DNA from 2 places in the Gordonia sp. 34D genome. Region 1 is predicted to be linked to the other one. Evidence: riboswitches for the same ligand, from Rfam matches in the RefSeq annotation. Region 1 holds a riboswitch; the other holds the start of a gene.
What was found. A riboswitch is a leader RNA that binds a small molecule or an ion and turns the genes downstream of it on or off. The one in region 1 is predicted to bind cyclic di-AMP.
Positions count from the first base shown of each region.

Region 1 (4,460 bases):
TGCCGGACCTTCGCGGCCTCATTCTCGGCACCACGGTAGAACAGCACTGTTGACGTGCCGCCGCTGGTTTTGACGTCGGTCGCCGCGAGCCCCGGGAACTCCCAGGCACCCACATCCGGCGCTTTGGGGTTCTCCCGAGAGGCCTGCGTCGGATCGGGGGCCAACCCGCCTTCCCCAACAACCTTCCAGTCGTCGCCATAACGAGCGAACGTGAGGCTGCCATGCAAGGTGACAGTCGGCTCGTCGAGCCCCGGCTCAGCTTCGCCACCGAGTGCGTAGTCGAGGTCGACCGGCGTCACCCAAGTGTCTGTCGCGCCCTCGGCCTCCAGCTTTGCGACAAAGTCGTCTGCAAGCAGGTGCTCCGGGCCGTTCTGCGGTGCCACCCGGTAACGGAACTCTTTTACCTTGAGCGGACCAGCGGCCACGGGCGAGTGCTGGGGCTTGCGCCCCGCAGGCTTCTCGACGTCGGCAAAGTTGTCAGCAATCACTTCCAGGTGCTGACGAAACTCGGGACGTGCGGCCCCGTCTACCAACTCCGCCAACCCGCTTCGGTCACCGTTGCGGAGTGTCGATGAGAGTTGATCGAGGAGCGCGGTCACCCCGTCGTACCGCTGCTGCTCAAACGGATTCAGTTGGGTGGTCGCTACCGTCTCTGAGGACGATGATTCCGGAGTGGCATCGGAGCCGCAGGCTGCGAGCGGGAACGCGAAGGCCAGCAGCACCGGCACCACGCAGGCAACGCGACGTGTTCGCACTCAGTACCGTCGCGCGGAGTTGTACGGGCCCGCCTTATCGAGCGGAACAACGGCCACGGGGACTCCGAATGTCGACGCGTGGACCACATAGCCCTCACCGACATACATGCCAACGTGGGTTGCACCCGGGTAGTAAATCACGAGGTCGCCGGGCTTCAACTGGTCTCGTCCCACGGGGGTTCCGCCTGCGAGCTGTGCCTCGCTGGTTCGCGGAATAGTGCGGCCAGCCTGCTGGTATGCCCACAACATGAGGCCCGAGCAGTCGAATTGGTTGGGTCCGGTTGCACCCCACACGTAGGGGTCACCGATTCGCGAGATCGCCGCCTGAACCGCCACCAGTTGGGGCGAGGTCCCCTTCGGTACCGACTTGGGGTCAAATTTGTAGCGGGGACCACGGAGCGCCGCAAGCTGCTTGCCGGTCATCGACTGGTAGATCGCGCGGATCTGGACGGCTTCAATCTGCAGATCAGCCTGCTTGGCTTGCAGTTCGCCCCGCTTCTTCTCTGAGTCGTTGATGGCCCGGGTCGCGGTGTTTGCGGTCTTTTCGGCAGTAGCTTTAGCTACCTTGGCGGTCTGGGCGGTCTTGATGACACTGCGGATATCTGCCGCGCTCTGGCGCGACATCACTTCCAGTCCCGACATATTGTCGAGCAGGCTTTGCGGGGAGTCACTAACGAGCATCGCGTACAGGCGGTTAACGCGGGCGCCGCGGTAGCTAACACGTGCGAGCGCATCGACCTTGCGCTGGGCGGCATCAATCTGCCCCTGCATTGAAGCCAACTGCTTCGCGGCGACGGACGCCTTCTTGCGCTCGACGGACACGATCTTGCGCTGCTTGTCGTACTCGACCTGTGCGGCGTTCATCGCCTCGGCCGTCTTCTCCGCATTTTCCGACAGTGATTTGTACTTGACGAGCAGCTGATCCGCGGATCGGGTGGCCGGATCCGCGGTGGCAGGCGGGCTGACGATGACTGTCAACGCCGCCACCACGGCGACGAACAGTGCTGCGGCTCGCCTTAACGTCCGCATTGGTGCACTTGTTGAGCTCACTCGTACTCGGTCCTTAATACAGGCGAGGGCGGGTCGGCGATAAACGCCGTCCCGCCCTCGGTAAAAATCAGTTAGCAGTCGTCATGCTCAGTAGCGACGGATGCTCAGGAGGTTCCACTCCTTGACGCGGTCCTTCTTCACCGGGACGCCTTCGGTGGACGAGTGGACGAACATGCCGTTACCCGCGTAGATGCCGACGTGGCCGCCACCGTTGAAGACGAGGATATCGCCGGGCTTGGCGTTGCCGAGGCCCGCAACCGGGGTACCGCCGCCGAGCTGACCGTAGCTGTCACGCGGAATGGTCTTGCCAGCCTGACGGAAAGCCCACGAGGTGAGACCGGAGCAGTCAAAGGCATTGGGGCCAGCGGCACCGTAGACGTAGGGCGAACCAATCTTCGACTCAGCTGCGCGCAGCGCCTTCTCAGCGCGCGCCTGCTGCGAGTTACCGAGATTCAGGTTCGGAGCCTTGGGGGTTGCCTGCGGAGGCAGACCCGGAATGTCAAACGTGCCGACATTCGGAATGGTGATCGGCGCGGCGTCTGCTGCGGGGGCAGCTGCGAAAGCCAGCGATCCGCCAATGGCAATCGAGCCGGCGAGGACTGCGGACTTGGCGGCCTTGCGACCGACACTAGGCTGCTCCAAACGATGCTTAGCCACGAAAACACGTACTCCTTGTTGTTCTCCCTCATCGCCGACCGGGTTAGCTGTCGGGTTCGAGCCGGAAGAGATGGCCCTACGCACGCCAGCAAAAGCCGCGAGCGGCTTCACGTTGGTGCGATTCACCCCAATCCGCGTTCCGACTGAACTCGTCGGCCACACGGAGGAAGTGGGTCCCCGGTTCGCCCTCTTTGGTAAGGGCGATTAGGCGCGTCCTTCCGGGTCTCTCGGATTACTCCAAGAAGCCCTAACTGGAAGGTCTCGAAAAGATTACGAAACCCCACCCGCGATGTCTAGCCGTTCGTCACCGGCGTGCCATCGGCGCCCAAATCAGACGGCGCGAAGGGTGCGACCACTTTGGCCCAACAAATCGGCTTCACCTGCGAAAACTTCTTGCTTTGCGGCTTCCGCGACGTCTCCACTGATCAAATCTGTGTCAGCGAACACATCGATGGCATCGGCCAACTCGAGGCCGTTACCTTCGCATGGGCCGAACGACCCATACTCGCTGGTAGTACCAGCAAAGAAGATCTGCATCATGCAGTCATCACAGGCCCTCGCCCGCATCGGACAACGCCCACAATCAATCTTCATGTGATCTGCCTCTCATTTCCGTTCGGTGACCCTGATTCCCGGCCATACCGTCGTTTTGTCCGTCACCTCGTCGCGGATTCAACTTGGAGTGCAGACTACGAGCGCCCCCTGACAAAAGCGCCGTGGAGTGCGCGGGTCCTTGCGTAAGAACGCTCGTGGCGTTTTCCATGCCACCGCTATCTGGAATGCCACCTCATCTGTTTGTCGCTTCATCTGAGTGTCGGAGGGTCGTCGTACGGTGCCCACATGACTGTCGAACAGATGTCGTTCGCCGACCTCCCCGAGTCGGCCGAGTTTGCTACCGCGGCCCTCGCCCAAACCACGTTCGTCGTTGTCGACTTAGAAACCACCGGCGGTAGCTCGGAGACTGATGCCATCACCGAGATCGGTGCCGTCAAGATTCGCGGCGGGGAAGTGCTCGGCGAGTTTGCCACGTTGGTCGACCCCGGCCGTGCCATCCCGCCCCAAATCGTGGCGCTCACCGGCATCACCACCGCGATGCTCTACGACGCGCCCCGCGTGGAAGAGGTGCTGCCCGCATTCTTCGAGTTCGCGCGCGGCAGCATTCTCGTCGCCCACAACGCGCGATTCGATATGGGGTTCCTTCGAAAGGGCGCGGCCCGGATGAATCTGCCGTGGACGTTCACCACATCCCTGTGCACCGTGGTGATGGCACGTCGCATCCTGAGCAAACAGGAGGCACCCAGCGTCAAGCTTTCGGCCCTCGCCGAACTCTTCGACGTGTCTGTCCGGCCCACACACCGCGCCCTGGACGACGCCCGCGCCACCGTCGACGTCTTTCATCGGTTACTCGAACGCGTCGGCAATCAAGGCGTGAGCACTGTCGGCGACTTGACCACGTTCCTCCCTCGCGCAACGGCCGCCATGCGCGCCAAGCGGTCCCTGGCCGCGGCACTGCCACACCGGCCCGGCGTCTACATTTTTCGTGGCCCCGGCGACGAAGTCCTCTATATAGGGACCGCTGTCGATTTGCATCGTCGGGTGACGAGCTATTTCAACGGCAGCGACTCACGCGCACGGATGGCCGAGATGGTGGGGCTGGCCGTGCGTGTCGACCACATTGAATGCGCGCACGCACTTGAGGCAGGCGTCGCCGAGCTCACGCTCCTCGGTGTCCATAAACCCAGTTACAACCGACGATCACGCAATCCTGCGCGCGGTTGGTGGATCACCCTGACGGCTGAGCGCTTTCCCCGACTCAAGGTCACCCGCACTCCCGGCATCGACTCCCTGGGGCCGGTTGCCAACCGCGGACTGGCCGCAGACGTCGCCGATGTCATCTCCGGTGCCGCCGGCCTCCGCACCTGCACCGCCGAGCTCAAGAAGGCCTCCCATCACTTCTGCGAGGGCGGCGGCGCCGCTGATGCCCTGCCAGATCCGTTG
Region 1 covers NZ_CM155293.1:625,423-629,882, reverse strand. Annotated here, with positions in the region: gene AC1L34_RS02905 (peptidase MA family metallohydrolase) at 1-755, opposite strand, end outside; gene AC1L34_RS02900 (C40 family peptidase) at 756-1,784, opposite strand; gene AC1L34_RS02895 (C40 family peptidase) at 1,893-2,462, opposite strand; cyclic di-AMP (ydaO/yuaA leader) riboswitch at 2,481-2,683, opposite strand; gene AC1L34_RS02890 (hypothetical protein) at 2,793-3,002, opposite strand; gene AC1L34_RS02885 (DEDD exonuclease domain-containing protein) at 3,303-4,460, shown strand, end outside.

Region 2 (4,460 bases), 1.7 Mb from region 1:
TACCTGCATATGCCGAACGAGATGTTCACGCAGGTCCTGCGTAGCGAGCCCGATCGTGTCCTGTTGGGCATCGAGGTTTCGGCAATTTCAGCGGTCATGGAGCAGGTGCCGGGCCAACCCGAGTCCACCGACGGCGACCTCGCTATCCGCGGAGTCTTCGCCGTCCGAACCCTCCCCGTCGGCTTCCAAATCCCCAACATGACCGAACTCCCCGGAGTGAAGGGCTAACGAGCCCCGCTCGCTCCGCTCCCTCGGTTCTCGCATGATGCGTCGATTCCCGCACTACGTCTGACGTAGTGCGGGAATCGACGCATCATGCGAGAACGAGTTTGGGCGGCGCGTTACCGGTCGAGTTCGCGCGTGACGCCGCGAACCACTTCGGAGATACGCTGCGCCGTCTTGCGATCGGGGTAGCGCCCGTTGCGCAGATCAGGCTGCACTTTGCTTTCGAGCAGGGTGATGAGATCGGCGATCAAACCGTGGAGTTCATCAGGCGAGCGCCGCTCGGCGTCGCGTTCGCGACGACCTGCTTCTCGAGCCGCCTCACGCGTATTACGTGCGACGCTGGGCGCAGGTTCGAGCACAGCCACACGCAGCGCCTGCGGCCCACGACGTCCGGCAGCCATGTCGAACTCGACCTTCTGGCCGACCTTCAACTCGCCAACGCCTTCCGGCAGCGCGTCGGCGCGGACGTACACGTCCTCGCCGTCGGTCTGCGACAGGAACCCAAACCCCTTTGCGGAGTCGTACCACTTCACCCGGCCCGTCGGCACAACGATCACCCTCACACTGGTCTGCCACATACAAAAGCGCCTGAGCCCGATGGCAGTCCGAGCAGAGGCGCACTGCACGCGATTCTACCGCCAGGGATACCGTTGATGCCATGCAGACCCAGAAGTCTTCGCGCTTGCTCGCGACGGCCGTCATTCTTTTCGGAATCGGCATGGTCGCCAGCATCGCCCTGCTGTTCCCCGCCGTTCGCGACACCGGCACGGTCATCGTCACGATCGTCTACGTGCTGGCCATGTGCGCGCCCCTCGGATTCTTGTTGGGGCTGATCTTTGCGTTGCTGTCGGGGCGGCGCAGTCGGTGAGCGGAGCCCGCGTCGATCATTACGAGCGACCGTTTCGTCCCGCAACCGACACTGCCACGGTGAAGCGGGCGTTTAGCGCCTACCCGTCGGGCGTCGTCGCAGTGTGCCGCCGCACGGAGGCATCGGATGGGCCGATCGGCATGTCCGCGAGCGCGTTCACGACAGTGTCGTTGGATCCCCCACTGGTGTCGGTTTGCGTCCGAAAAGGATCGACAACCTGGCCCGCACTGCGCAGCGGAACCCTGGGCGTCAGCGTCTTCGCCGCGCACCAGGGCGACATTTGTCGGCAGCTGGCTGGCCCTCCCGCCCAGCGGTTTGACAGTGTGCGGCCAACCACCGACGACTCCGGTGCGGTGTTCATTCCGGGTGCGACGGCGCAACTGGCTTGCACCGTGTTCAACGAGATCGACGCGGGTGACCATCTGTTGATCTTGCTGCGGATCCAGTCGTTGCGGAGCGACCCCGATCTTGAACCCCTGGTGTTTCATGCGAGCAGTTTCCGGGCCCTCGAATCGAGACGGGCACAAGCCTGAGAAGCAGCCGTGTCGGACGTCTCAATTTGGATGTGACGTTTGTCACATAACGGTTGGATAACGAACCGGACACGGGCCGACCATCAGGCCCTGAACAGGGGAGACGCCAACAGTCACGGAAATCGGCCCCTACTCGCCGTTAACATCGCCTTCGCGAAAACGTGAACTGCCGCCGCCAAGTCCGTAGTGTTCGTGTCGGTCGCCATCCTGGTGACCACACCAACGCAGTTGCACCGGTCGCGCCAAGCCTCGCTCCGCCGATGCAACACCCGCAATTTGCAGTTTCAGGAGCGAGGACGGGGGACCCAACATCCTCCGGGACGGTTGGCTACGAAAGTGGACAACCTTGGGGTTAAGTCCCAGTGGCGTCACAACCAGTGACGCCGGTGCGGACCGGGCACCTCTCGCTCGAACCCGACAGCTCACCTCGTAGGCGCGTGGAGAGAGGAAGAAAACGTTATGACCGGACGTCACGCAAAGCAGTCGACGAACACCACCACCAAGACTTTCGCCAAGATTGCCCTCACCGGCGCGATCCTCGGCGGCGGCGCAGCCCTGATGGGCGGCGGCCACGCCTCGGCAGCATCCGATTCCGAGTGGGACCAGGTTGCACAGTGCGAGTCCGGCGGCAACTGGGCCATCAACACCGGCAACGGCTACCACGGCGGGCTGCAGTTCAGCCCGAGCACGTGGTCGAGCCACGGTGGCGGCCAGTACGCCCCGACCGCAGATCAGGCGACCCGCGAGCAGCAGATCGCCGTGGGCGAGCGCGTCCTGGCAACCCAGGGTAAGGGCGCATGGCCGTCGTGCGGTGGCCCGCTGTCCGGCCCGACGCAGCGCACCGCTCCCACGACGCCCGCCAAGCCGGTCAACCCGCTTGCCCCGTCGCAGAAGAGCGACAACGCCCCGAAGACCGACAACGTTAAGTCGTCGGACGAGGCTGTTGCCAAGGTCGACAAAAAGGTCGACGACTCGAACCTGAGCCCCGAGGTCCGCAACGCTTGGAAGGCCGCGAAGAACTCCGGCTACAAGCTGACTCCGGAACAGCTCAACCTGTTCAACCAGAACCAGGGTCTGCTGAACAACATCCGCTGATTCTTGCTCTAGACGAGAGGCCCCCGACCGATGGTCGGGGGCCTCTCGTCTACCTCCTCCCCGTCCCCCACTCCTCGTTCTCGCATGATGCGTCGATTCCCGCACTATGTCGGACATAGTGCGGGAATCGACGCATCATGCGAGAACGGCGGGGAGGCGGGAGGTGCGGTCCGCTCCCGTCATCGCTTGAGAGCACAAAAGGCCGACTAGCCATTCCTGGCTAGTCGGCCTTTTTGAGGTATTGGTTAGCGGTTGACGACCGTCTTGGACTGAATGAACGGGAGATCTTCCGCAGCCTTGGGGAACTCGGTGTCACCAAAGGGTGAAAGTGCGCCCGCGAGGTGCGCAACCAGTTCAGTCACTGCATGCTCGTCACCGATCTCAGTCGGCCAACCGTTGTCTACGTATCCAGTCTTCTTAGCCACGGCCTCATTGTGCCATGCCGCTCCCCTCGGCGGTAACGTTGTCCCAATGAGCCCGGACCTGCCGCTGCGCGGGTTGGCCGATGATCTCTCAACACGTTCCGACGAAGCCCTAGTGGAACTGCTGATTGTTCGGCCCGACCTCGCGTCTCCCCCACCCCGCGGCACCGGTGTCCTCGCGCAACGCGCACTGTCCGCGGCGTCGATCGCACTGGCTGGCGAAAGCATCGACCTGCTGGGCGACGCCGTCCTGGAAGCCTTCCTAGATGCGGCGGCTGAGATCGGCGAGCGCAAGGAACTGCTGGGCCCCGTCAGCCGCGACGACATCGTCGAACGCCTGGGAAAACGCGCATTGCGCGCAGAGATCGATGTGCGCCTAGATTTCCTCCTCGCCCGCGGACTGCTGTGGGGCACCGGACCACTCAAGCGCGGGAAGCACACGCATTGGCTCGGCGGCGCACACCTACCTGCCGCCCTTCCCTGGCGGGCACACAACCTGCTGGGCCCGATGTCGCAACTGTCGGCCGAAACCATTCGCGAACGGATCGACGCCGCCGACGACCGCCAGCGGGAACTCCTGACGACTCTCGCCAAAGGGTCGGCACTCGGTCGCAGCCGCGATGCCGCTCCCAATGCCAACCCCGAAGCGCCCGTCCCACAATTGATCACGCGCGGGCTTTTGGCCCGAGTCGACGAGCAGACCGTCGAACTGCCACCGCAAGTGGCTCAGCTCTTACGCGACCAGCCACCGCTCGAGACCGCGAGTCTGCGGGCCCCCTCGCTCGCCACCACTTCGCCCGGCCGGTTCGACGCCAAAACCGTCGACGCGGCCGGCGCTGGTGAAGCTCTCGAACTACTGCGGCACGCCGACGACCTCATCGAAGCACTCGGTTCGGCCCCCGCCGCGATCCTGCGATCCGGCGGTATCGGAATCCGTGAACTCCGCAGGCTCGCCAAAACCACCGGACAATCCGTCACCCGCGTCGGTCTCCTCGTCGAACTCCTCGCGCAGAACCGGCTACTCGGCTCGGGGACCCCCGACTCCGACAGCCTTGACCTCATGCCCGACAACGTCTTTGCCCCCACCGACGCCGTCGACGCCTGGGCCCACCAAGACAGCACGCGCCGATGGTTGGGGCTGGCACGCGCCTGGCTCGACCTCCCGCGCCGACCCTGGCAAATCGGCGACACCGACCGCGAAGGCAATACGCTCGCCGCACTGTCGTCGGAACTCTTCGACGCCACCGCCATCTCCGGGCGCCGCCAAATCCTCGACCCCCTCAGCGAAGCCGCACCCGCGCACCCGGTCACCTTGGA
Region 2 covers NZ_CM155293.1:2,321,329-2,325,788, forward strand. Annotated here, with positions in the region: gene AC1L34_RS10765 (DUF2771 family protein) at 1-228, shown strand, start outside; gene AC1L34_RS10770 (cold-shock protein) at 342-773, opposite strand; gene AC1L34_RS10775 (hypothetical protein) at 884-1,093, shown strand; gene AC1L34_RS10780 (flavin reductase family protein) at 1,153-1,626, shown strand; cyclic di-AMP (ydaO/yuaA leader) riboswitch at 1,894-2,078, shown strand; gene AC1L34_RS10785 (transglycosylase family protein) at 2,086-2,721, shown strand; gene AC1L34_RS10790 (hypothetical protein) at 2,967-3,146, opposite strand; gene AC1L34_RS10795 (helicase-associated domain-containing protein) at 3,193-4,460, shown strand, end outside.
Region 2: another riboswitch for cyclic di-AMP. It lies ahead of AC1L34_RS10785 (transglycosylase family protein); the one in region 1 lies ahead of AC1L34_RS02895 (C40 family peptidase).